Regions from separate parts of the Amycolatopsis jiangsuensis genome, predicted to be linked through region 2. Evidence: riboswitches for the same ligand, from Rfam matches in the RefSeq annotation. Region 2 holds a riboswitch; the other holds the start of a gene.
What was found. Region 2 has a riboswitch for S-adenosylmethionine ahead of BJY18_RS28435 (methionine ABC transporter ATP-binding protein). Riboswitches for the same ligand answer to the same signal wherever they lie in the genome.

Region 1 (4,792 bases), 5.9 Mb from region 2:
GTGGGGCGCGGTGCTCGCCTCCACCGACGCCGCGGCGGTGTTCTCCGTGCTGCGTTCGGCCGGGATCGGCCGCAAGCTGTCCGGCACGCTGGAGCTCGAGTCCGGGATCAACGACGCACCCGCCTACATCGCGGTGGTGGTGCTCGCGTCGGGGGAAGCCGTTGACTGGTCGCTGCCACTGGTGGTGATTTACGAACTGTCCGTCGGGTTGGTGCTGGGCTTGGCGTTCGGCTGGCTCGGCGCGCAGGCGCTGCGCCGGGCCGCACTGCCGGCGACCGGTCTCTACCCGCTCGCCACGGTCGCGGTGTGCGTGCTCGCCTATTCCTCGGGGCAGCTCGCGCACGCCTCCGGCCTGCTCGCCACCTACGTCGCCGGGCTGGTGCTCGGCAACGCGAAGTTGCCGCACCGGTCGGACACCCTCTCCTTCGCCGAGGGACTGGGCTGGCTCGCGCAGATCGGCCTGTTCGTGCTGCTGGGCCTGTTCGCCTCGCCGAGCCGGCTGCTCGAGGCACTGGTGCCGGGGCTCGTCGCGGGCGCGGTGGTGCTGCTGCTCGCCCGGCCGCTGTCGGTGGCGCTGTCCCTGCTCCCGTTCCGTCTGCCCTGGCGGGACCAGGCGTTCCTGTCCTGGGCGGGGCTGCGCGGCGCGGTGCCGATCGTGCTGGCGATGATTCCGCTGTCCCAGGGCGTGCCGGGCGCGCAGCGGCTGGTGGACGCGGTGTTCGTGCTCGTCATCGTGCTGACTCTGCTGCAGGGTTCCACCCTCGGCCCGCTCGCCCGGCTGCTGCGGCTGGACCGGTCGGCGCAGCCCCAGGAGATCGAGGTCGACGCGGCCCCGCTCGACGAGCTGGGCGCGGAGCTGCTGCAGGTCCGCATCCAGAAAGGCTCGAAGCTGCACGGCGTGTACCTGTCCGAACTGCGGTTGCCCACGGGTGCCACGGTCAGCCTCGTGGTCCGCGAGGGGGCCGGGTTCACCCCGCAGAAGACGAGCCGGCTGCAGGAAAACGACCAGCTGCTCGTGGTCACCACCGAACGCGTGCGCGAGGCCACCGAGCGGCGCATCCGCGCGGTGGACCGGGCCGGCCGGCTGGCGCGCTGGCGCGGGGAATCCGGCCGCTGACCCTTCGGCCGTCCACTGTGGACGAAGTCGGTGACGGACGTCTCAGATCACGGGACGGCACTGGCGCCACGGCCGGGTGATCGGTTACCTTCGTCGTCAGGTCATGAGTGCCAGCGCGAAGCCCCGGCTTGCTGGCCGGCAACCCTCCTACCGCGGTGGGGTGCCCCGGGTGAGGACCGGGCCGGTCGCGCAGTGCGGCAGGCAAGCGCGGGCCCCTCGCCGGGGTCCCCCGGAATGCCGAGGAGGCAGCGTCATGACTCTCGCACTCGAACCGACCACGGAAACCCCGGTTCCCCCGGTGGCCGGTGCCGCACTGCGGGTGCCGCTGGTCACCGGCGGAGACATCGGGTACGCCAACCTCGATCACGCGGCCAGCGCGCCGTGTCTCGACGCCGTTCGCTCCGCGGTCGACGAATTCCTGCCCTGGTATGCCAGCGTCCACCGCGGCGCGGGCTTCGCTTCCCAGGTCTCCACGAAGCTGTACGAGCGCACCCGCGACGTGCTGCGCCGGTTCGTCGACGCCCGCGGCACCGACACCGTGGTGTTCACCCGCAACACCACCGACTCGTTCAACCTGCTGGCGAAAGCGTTGCCGCGCACGACTTCCGTGGTCGTGTTCGACACCGAGCACCACGCCGCGCTGCTGCCGTGGCGCGGCCCGAACGTGCGCCGGGTGCGGCTGCCACGCACCCGGCTGGCCGCGGTGTCCGTTGTGGACGAAGCACTCGCGGCGTGCCCGCAGGGGCCGCGGCTGGTGGTCGTCGCCGGAGCGTCCAATGTGACCGGTGAGCTGCTGCCGGTGGCCGAGATCGCCGCGGTGGCGCGGGAACACGGCGCCCGGGTGGCGCTGGACGCCGCCCAGCTCGCGCCGCACCGGCGGATCTCGCTGCGTGAGCTCGACGTGGACTACGTGGCGCTGTCCGGGCACAAGCTCTACGCGCCGTTCGGCGCCGGCGCGCTGATCGGCCGGAGCGACTGGCTGCGCGCGGCCGATCCGTACCTCGCCGGTGGCGGTGCGTCGAAGCTGGTCACCGAAGACGCCGTGGTCTGGAATTCCGGGCCGGAGCGGCACGAGGCCGGTTCGCCGAACACCGTCGGTGTGTACGCGCTGGGTGTCGCCTGCGCGCAGCTGGCCGCGAACTGGGACGCGGTCGGTGCGCACGAGGCCGAGCTGCTCGAACGGTTGCGCAAGGGGCTTGCCGGTCTGCCCGGCTGTGCGGAACTGCGGCTGTTCGACGCCCCGGTGGACCGCGTCGGCACGGTGAGCTTCGTGGTCGACGGGTTCGACCCTGGCTGGCTCGCCGCGGTGCTGTCGGCCGAGTACGGCATCGGGGTCCGTGACGGCGCGTTCTGCGCGCACGTGGCCACGCGCCGGCTCATCCGCGAGGTGGGCGCCGAGGGACAGCAGGCGGTACGCGTGAGCCTGGGGCTGGGCAGCACCGCCGAGCACATCGACCGGCTCCTGCTCGCGCTGCGCCAGATCATCGCCCGCGGCGCCCGCTGGGAGTACGCGAAGGCCGACGGCCGCTGGGCCCCGATCGGCGACCCCCGCGAACTGCCCCCGTTCTGCGTCTGACGGCGGTGCCGGGACCCGCCCGGAGCAGGACGTGGACAATGGGGGAGTGAGCACCGAGCCCTCGTCCGAATCCGACGTGTCCGAGCCTGCTGTGTCCGTGCCGGACGGGTCCGAGCCCGCTGTGCCCGAGCCCGCTGTGCCCGAGTCCGGTGTGTCGGAGTCCGCTGCGAGCGAACCCGCGGGGTCCGAACCTGCTGTGTCCGAGCCTGGCGGGGTGGAGCCGGAAGCGTCCGCGGCTCCCGCGCCCGCCCTGCCCAAGCGGCGGATCGGCCTGGTGTTCGCCGTCGCCGTGGTGCTCTGGGTGATCGACCTGGTGTCGAAGAACCTGGTCACGGCCAACATCGAGGGCAAGGAGCCGGTGCGTGTCCTCGGCGGCCTGATCTACCTGCAGGTGATCCGCAATTCCGGTGCCGCGTTCTCCATGGCCACCGGCATGACGTGGTTGCTCGCGCTGGTCGCCACGGCCGTGGTGGTGGCGATCATCTGGCTGTCGCGCCGGCTGCGCTCGGTCGGCTGGGCGATCGGGCTGGGCCTGGTGCTCGCGGGAGCGCTCGGCAACCTGACCGACCGCATCTTCCGTGCGCCGGGCCCGCTGCGCGGTCATGTCGTCGACTTCATCTCCGCCTTCGCGCCCAACGGCGAGGGCTTCGCGATCTTCAACATCGCCGACTCCGCGATCTGCGTCGGCGGTGCGCTGATCGTGCTGCTGTCCCTGCTCGGCAAGGACTACGACGGCACCTCCACGCGCACGAAGAAGGACGCCGCGTGAGCGCGCGCATGCTGCCCGTGCCGGACGGGCTCGACGGGATGCGCGTGGACGCGGGGCTGGCCAAGCTGCTCGGCCTGTCGCGCACGGCGGTGGCGGATCTCGCCGCGGCCGGCGAAGTGCTGCTGGACGGCCGCCCCGCCGGGAAATCCGACCGGCTGGCGGCCGGCGGGCTGCTCGAGGTGACCCTGCCCGAGCCGGCCCGCCCGGCCGGGATCGTCGCGGAACCGGTCGAGGGCATGGCGATCCTGCACGACGACGACGACATCGTCGTGCTGGCCAAGCCGGTCGGCGTCGCGGTGCACCCGAGCCCCGGCTGGACGGGCCCGACCGTCGTCGGCGGACTCGCCGCGGCCGGCCTGCGCATCGCCACGTCCGGTGCCGCCGAACGCCAGGGCGTCGTCCACCGGCTCGACGCGGGCACCACGGGCGTGATGGTGGTGGCGAAGAGCGAGCACGCGTACACGGTGCTGAAGCGGGCGTTCAAGGAACGCACCGTGGACAAGGGCTACCACGCCATCGTGCAGGGGCACCCGGATCCGACCCGCGGCACCATCGACGCGCCGATCGACCGGCATCCGCGGCACGACTACAAGTTCGCCGTCGTGGCCGGGGGCCGGCCGAGCGTCACGCACTATGAAGTGGTCGAAGCGTTCCGCGCGGCGTCACTGGCGCACGTGAAGCTGGAAACCGGGCGTACGCACCAGATCCGCGTGCACTTCTCCGCGCTGCGGCATCCGTGTGCCGGGGATCTGACTTACGGTGCGGACCCGGTGCTGGCGCGCAAACTGGGCCTTTCGCGGCAGTGGCTGCACGCGCGGACGCTCGGCTTCGCCCATCCCGCGGACGGCCGCTGGGTCGAGTTCGAAGCGGAGTACCCGGACGACCTCGCGAACGCCCTGCGGATCCTTCGCGACGAGAACGCTTAGCCGAGCACCGACCAGGTGAGCGTGCGGTCGTCGGGTTCCGGCCGGGGACTCCAGCGCACCGCCACCACGTGGGTGGCCTCCGGGAGCACGTACACGGTGTGCCCGCCCAGTGTCTCGCCGGGCCGGACGCCGATCCGGTGCGGTGGCCGGGAGGTGAGGGAGACCGGTGCCTTGCCGACCGTCCCGCCGTCGTCGGTGACCAGCTCGAGGTAGTTGTCCGGCAGCGACGCGAACGGAACCGTGCCCCGGTTGGTGATCTCGGTGTGCACCACGACGGAGCGCTCGCCCTCCTCGAGCCGGTATCCCGCCGCACCGAAGAGAAAATCGGCCGGGTCCTGCACTTCCAGGAGCTGCACGGTGAGCTGTTCGCCCTCCAGCCCCTGGGTTTCCAGCGCCTCCCCGAT
Region 2 (4,792 bases):
CCGTGCTGCCCGGCGGCAGCTCGGTGCGCTGGGTGACCACCGCCATCCGCAGGCCGCGAACCTGGCTCACCCGGCCGGAATCCGGCTCGCTCAGCCCGGAAAGGACCTCCAGCAGTGTGGTCTTGCCGCCACCGTTGAGCCCGACCACGCCGATCCGCTGTCCCGCGGCGACGCCGAGTGAGACCTTGTCCAGCAACGGTTTCACGCCGTAGGACTTGCTCACCGACTCCAGGTTGACCAGGTTGGCCATCCGCTTCAGCCGATCCTTTCCACAGTGCAGGGTTGGTTGTTCAGGCGTGCACACGGGGCGGTGCGCCCCGCGGTGAGTCGTCTCCGCCGGCCACGCGGGCGCCGGGCACCGGGCCGTGCGCGACCCGGACCGTGCGGCACACCCCGGCACCGGACAGCTCGGCCGCCACGTCGACCGCGGTTTCCGCGTCAGCACAGAGGAACGCGCAGGTGGGCCCGGAACCGGACACGCACCCGGCGAGCGCACCCGCGTTCACCCCGGCCCGCAGCGTGCGGCGCAGCCCCGGGCGCAGGGACACCGCCGCGGCCTGAAGGTCGTTGCCGAGCAACAGAGCAAGCTGTCGTGGATCACCGGAGGCCAGCGCCTCGACGACCGGCGTGTGCGAACCGATCCGCGGCGGCTTGCCGTCGGCGCGCAGCCGGTCGAGCTCACCGAACACCTTCGGGGTGGACAGGCCCTCTTCGTCGAAGGCGAGCACCCAGTGGAAGGTGTGCCGCGCCAGCACCGGAACCAGCTGCTCACCACGCCCGGTGCCCAACGCGGTTCCGCCGTAGAGCGCGAAAGGCACGTCACTGCCGAGCCGCCCGGCGATCGCGGCCAGCTCGTCGCGGGTCACGTCGAGCTTCCACAACGAGGCGAGCCCGACGAGCGCCGCGGCCGCGTCCGCGCTGCCGCCCGCCATGCCACCGGCGACCGGAATGCCTTTGCGCAGCACGATCCGCACCTTCGGATCCTCGGCGTCCGGCCGTCCGACGTAGGCGGCCAGCTCGCACGCGGCCCGCCGGGCGAGGTTGGTGTCATCGGTGGGTACCGTGCGCTCCCCCTCGCCGTAGACCTCGATCGCCGGCTCCTCACTGGCCGCGACGGTGACCTCGTCGGTCAGCGAAAGCGCCTGGAACACCGTGACCAGCTCGTGGAACCCGTCCGCGCGCAGGTCTCCGACAGCCAGGTGCAGGTTGACCTTGGCCGGAACCCGGACGGTGACTGGTGGCGGAACGACGGCGAGCACCCGTCCAGTTTACGTGGCTTCGCCTGCGGCTTCCCCACCAGGAGAAAACGCGGCGCGGATCCGTACTGGGACACGCGACCCAGAAGTTCGGACGCAGTGTCCGCATCGCCGGGTGGCGCGTCCGGAGACCTTCGGCCCGCGGCGAACGTGAACCGGCCCGGGTGCCGTCTGCGGAACCCGGGCCGGAAAGGGGGAACAGGAAGCTGCTCAGGCGGCGACGACGCTCTGCGGCCCGCGGGCGGGCTGCGACACGTGCGCACCGCGGTCGGCGATCCAGGCCAGCGCGGCGTCGGCGCGATCGCCCCGGACGCCAACCCGGAAGCGGGCGATCGGGGTGTCCCCGATCCGGGTCAGGCCGCCGCCGATGGTGGACAACTGGACGTCGAAGCGCGTGGCGGCCTCCGGGAGCAGCGCGCCGACCGAGGCGAAGCCGATCAGCACGACGTCGGCCGAGCGGTCGAACTTCGCCGCGTGGGCGCGGCTGGTCTCGACCGAGGGCAGCACCGCCTGTGCGGTCCAGCTCTCCGGCGACGAGATCAGGTCGAGCAACGTGCCGTGCTCCACCACCACGCCGTTGTCGAGAACCGCGACGTCGTCGCAGACGCGGCGGACCACACCCGAGTCCTGGGTGGTCACGACCACCGTGACGCCCAGTTCGGCGCGCGCCCGGTCCAGCACGGCGAGCACGGCGCCGGCGTCCTCGGCGGCGATGCCGGCGGTCGGGTCGTCCGCGACGAGCACGGCCGGCCCCGCGGCCAGCGCACGCGCCACCGCGACCCGGCGGCGCTGACCGTCGGTCAGCTCGTCCGGCTTCTGCCCGGCACGGGCGGTGAGGCCGACGAGGTCGAGCAGCGAGCCGACCCGGCTGCGGCGCTGCGGGCCGTCCACACCGAGCTGCTCCAGCGGGCTGGCGATGTTGCCGCCGACCGTGCGCTCGGCCAGCAGCTCCGGCTTGGTGCCGACGACACCGAGGCGGCGGCGGATCTCCCGCAGCCGACGCCCGTCGAGGGTGCCGGTGTTGAGACCGTCGAGCCGCACCACGCCGCGGTCGGGACGCTCCTGCAGGGCGATGCACCGGGCGAGCGTGGACTTGCCGGAGTCGGCCGGACCCACCACGCCGAAGAGTGAACCGGCCTGCACGTCGACACTCACGTCACGCAGTGCGGCGACTCGGTTTCCGTTGAAGGGAAAGGATTTGGACACGTTTTCGACAGTGATCACGAATGAGCTCCAAGCAAGGGCGCCGCACCGTTTCCGGGCGCGCCGGGCGTCATCGAATTACCGTCCGAAAAGGACGGTGCAAGAACTCGCGGGAAAGCGGATCAGGCGATGGCCATGGAGCGTCGACACGCACATACCGTGCGGCGACCTTCGTCGACTACTCGGCGCCGGGTCAGCAGGAGCGGGTGGGTGACCCTCTTCATCGGAAACAGCCTCCATCGGTCCTGGCGGTAGCACCTGCCCCCTTGCGGGTGGTTGCTGCGACTTCGGCGAGCCAGGTCTCTCAGTCGCTCGGGATGGACACCACCGAGTAAAGCCGATCCCACTGGCTGAACGCAAGCGCGTTGGTGCAGATCACACGACTGGTCGCGTCCGGACAATGGAACACCGGGTCCTGGATCGCGGGAGCCGGTAGTTCCGCCACCGAAGGAATCGCCCGCACTGCGGCCACGGCCGCCACGGGCCCGGCCGACGTCGCCGAGAATCCCCTGTGGACGTTCGGGAATTGCTTTTCGCCTTGGCTTTGTTACGTATCCCGTCGAGCGCCGCGACGATTGCGAAAGCCGGCACGACCACTCGCGCGGCAGTCGGGTAGCACCACGGCGGGTCGGGATGGTTCACAAAGCCGAGTCAATCCGGGTTCCTCTCGCCGAACAACCGCGACAGCACCGGCACGTTCCCGGCCCGGACGCCGATGAGTTCGGTCACCATCTCCAGCAGCCCGTACCAGTGAGTGCACTTCGAAGACCCGAAGCCTGGCCGCCGCGGGAGCACGCAGTCAGCAGCCTGGCCGGAGCACCGCCGTCCGGCGAGAGCGCGCGGTCAGGACGCGGCAGCCGCGATCCGCGCGAAGGCGTGCACGTCGAGTTGTTCTCCCCGGCTGCGGGGGTCGATCCCGGCCGTGGTCAGCAGCTCGCCGGCTCGGTCGGCGGAACCCGCCCAGCCGGCCAGCGCCGCACGGAGTGTCTTGCGTCGCTGGGAGAACGCGGCGTCGACGACCTCGAACAGGCAGCGCCGATCGACGCCGGTGACCGGTTGGGTGCGTTCGAACGACACCAGCGCGGAATCCACGTTCGGCACCGGCCAGAACACGGCGCGCGGCACCGCGGCCACCTTGCGGGCCGGTCCGTACCACGCGAGTTTGACGCTCGGAACGCCGTAGGTGCGGCTGCCGGGGCCGGCCGCCATCCGGTCGGCCACCTCGGTCTGGACCATCACCAGCCCCCGCCGCACCGAGGGCAGCTCGGCGAGCAGGTGCAGCACCACCGGCACCGCGACGTTGTAGGGCAGGTTGGCCACCAGGGACACCGGCTCCGCGGGCAGGTCCGCGGCCAGCACGCGCAGGGCGTCAGCCTCGACGACGGAAAGCCGCTCCACGTCTTCCGGTGCTCGCTCCGCGGCTGTGCGCGGCAGACGAGCGGCCAGCACCGAATCGATCTCCACCGCGACGACCCGCGTGCCGGCGTCGAGCAGCCCCAACGTCAGCGACCCGAGACCGGGGCCGACTTCCAGCACCACATCCCCGGGGCCGACTCCGGCGAGGTCGACGATGCGGCGAACCGTGTTGGGGTCGTGCACGAAGTTCTGGCCGAGCTTTTTCGTCGGCCGGACGTCGAGCTCGTCGGCCAGCCCACGGATCTCCGCAGGTCCCAGCAGTTCCACCACCGGATGAGCCTACCGAGTGCCGCGAACGAGGATGCTCAGGCCTTCTTGCCGCACACCGGCCAGGCGCCGTAGCCACCGCGCGAGTCACGCACCTTCTCCGCGACCGCGATCTGCTGCTCCCGGCTGGCCTCGCTCGGCAGCGAGGCGTACTGGTCGCCGCCGTAGGCGTTCCAGGTCTGCTTGTCGAACTGGAGGCCGCCGTAGTAGCCGTTGCCGGTGTTGGCGGCCCAGTTGCCGGTCGCCTCGCACTGCGCGATGCGGTCCCACGCGGAGCCGTCACCGATCGCCGGCGTCGGCGCCTCCTTGGTGCCGACCTTGACGATCTTCGGCTTGGCCTGGACGAGGATCTTCTCCGAGATCTGCTCGCGCGAGACCTCTTCACCATTCTTCTTGGTGACCTTGTAGGTCACCATCTTCTGGCCTGGCGTGCCCGGATCCTCGACGGTCTCCTCGCCCTGCAGCTGCGTCGGGTCGTCGACCTTCTGCACCTCGGGGTCGATGTCCTCCTGCTGGTTGACCATCGAGACGCCCATGCGCGAGACGTGCACCTCGGCGCCGTCCTTGAGCGAGACGTCCAGGCCACCTTCGACGGCGTCCTCCGGCCCGAGGTTGAGCTTGAGCGCGGACACGAACTCCTTGGCGGTGAC

Region 1: another riboswitch for S-adenosylmethionine. It lies ahead of BJY18_RS01465 (aminotransferase class V-fold PLP-dependent enzyme); the one in region 2 lies ahead of BJY18_RS28435 (methionine ABC transporter ATP-binding protein).

The regions. Positions count from the first base shown of each region.
Region 1 is NZ_JACHMG010000001.1:340,571-345,362, forward strand. Features, by position in the region: gene BJY18_RS01460 (potassium/proton antiporter) at 1-1,117, shown strand, start outside; SAM riboswitch class IV at 1,217-1,331, shown strand; gene BJY18_RS01465 (aminotransferase class V-fold PLP-dependent enzyme) at 1,371-2,693, shown strand; gene lspA (signal peptidase II) at 2,908-3,462, shown strand; gene BJY18_RS01475 (RluA family pseudouridine synthase) at 3,459-4,388, shown strand; partial or broken gene BJY18_RS36575 (AsnC family protein) at 4,385-4,792, opposite strand, start outside.
Region 2 is NZ_JACHMG010000001.1:6,239,093-6,243,884, reverse strand. Features, by position in the region: gene BJY18_RS28445 (ABC-F family ATP-binding cassette domain-containing protein) at 1-250, opposite strand, end outside; gene BJY18_RS28440 (4-(cytidine 5'-diphospho)-2-C-methyl-D-erythritol kinase) at 291-1,259, opposite strand; gene BJY18_RS28435 (methionine ABC transporter ATP-binding protein) at 1,467-2,480, opposite strand; SAM riboswitch class I at 2,677-2,783, opposite strand; gene rsmA (16S rRNA (adenine(1518)-N(6)/adenine(1519)-N(6))-dimethyltransferase RsmA) at 3,303-4,145, opposite strand; gene BJY18_RS28425 (resuscitation-promoting factor) at 4,181-4,792, opposite strand, start outside.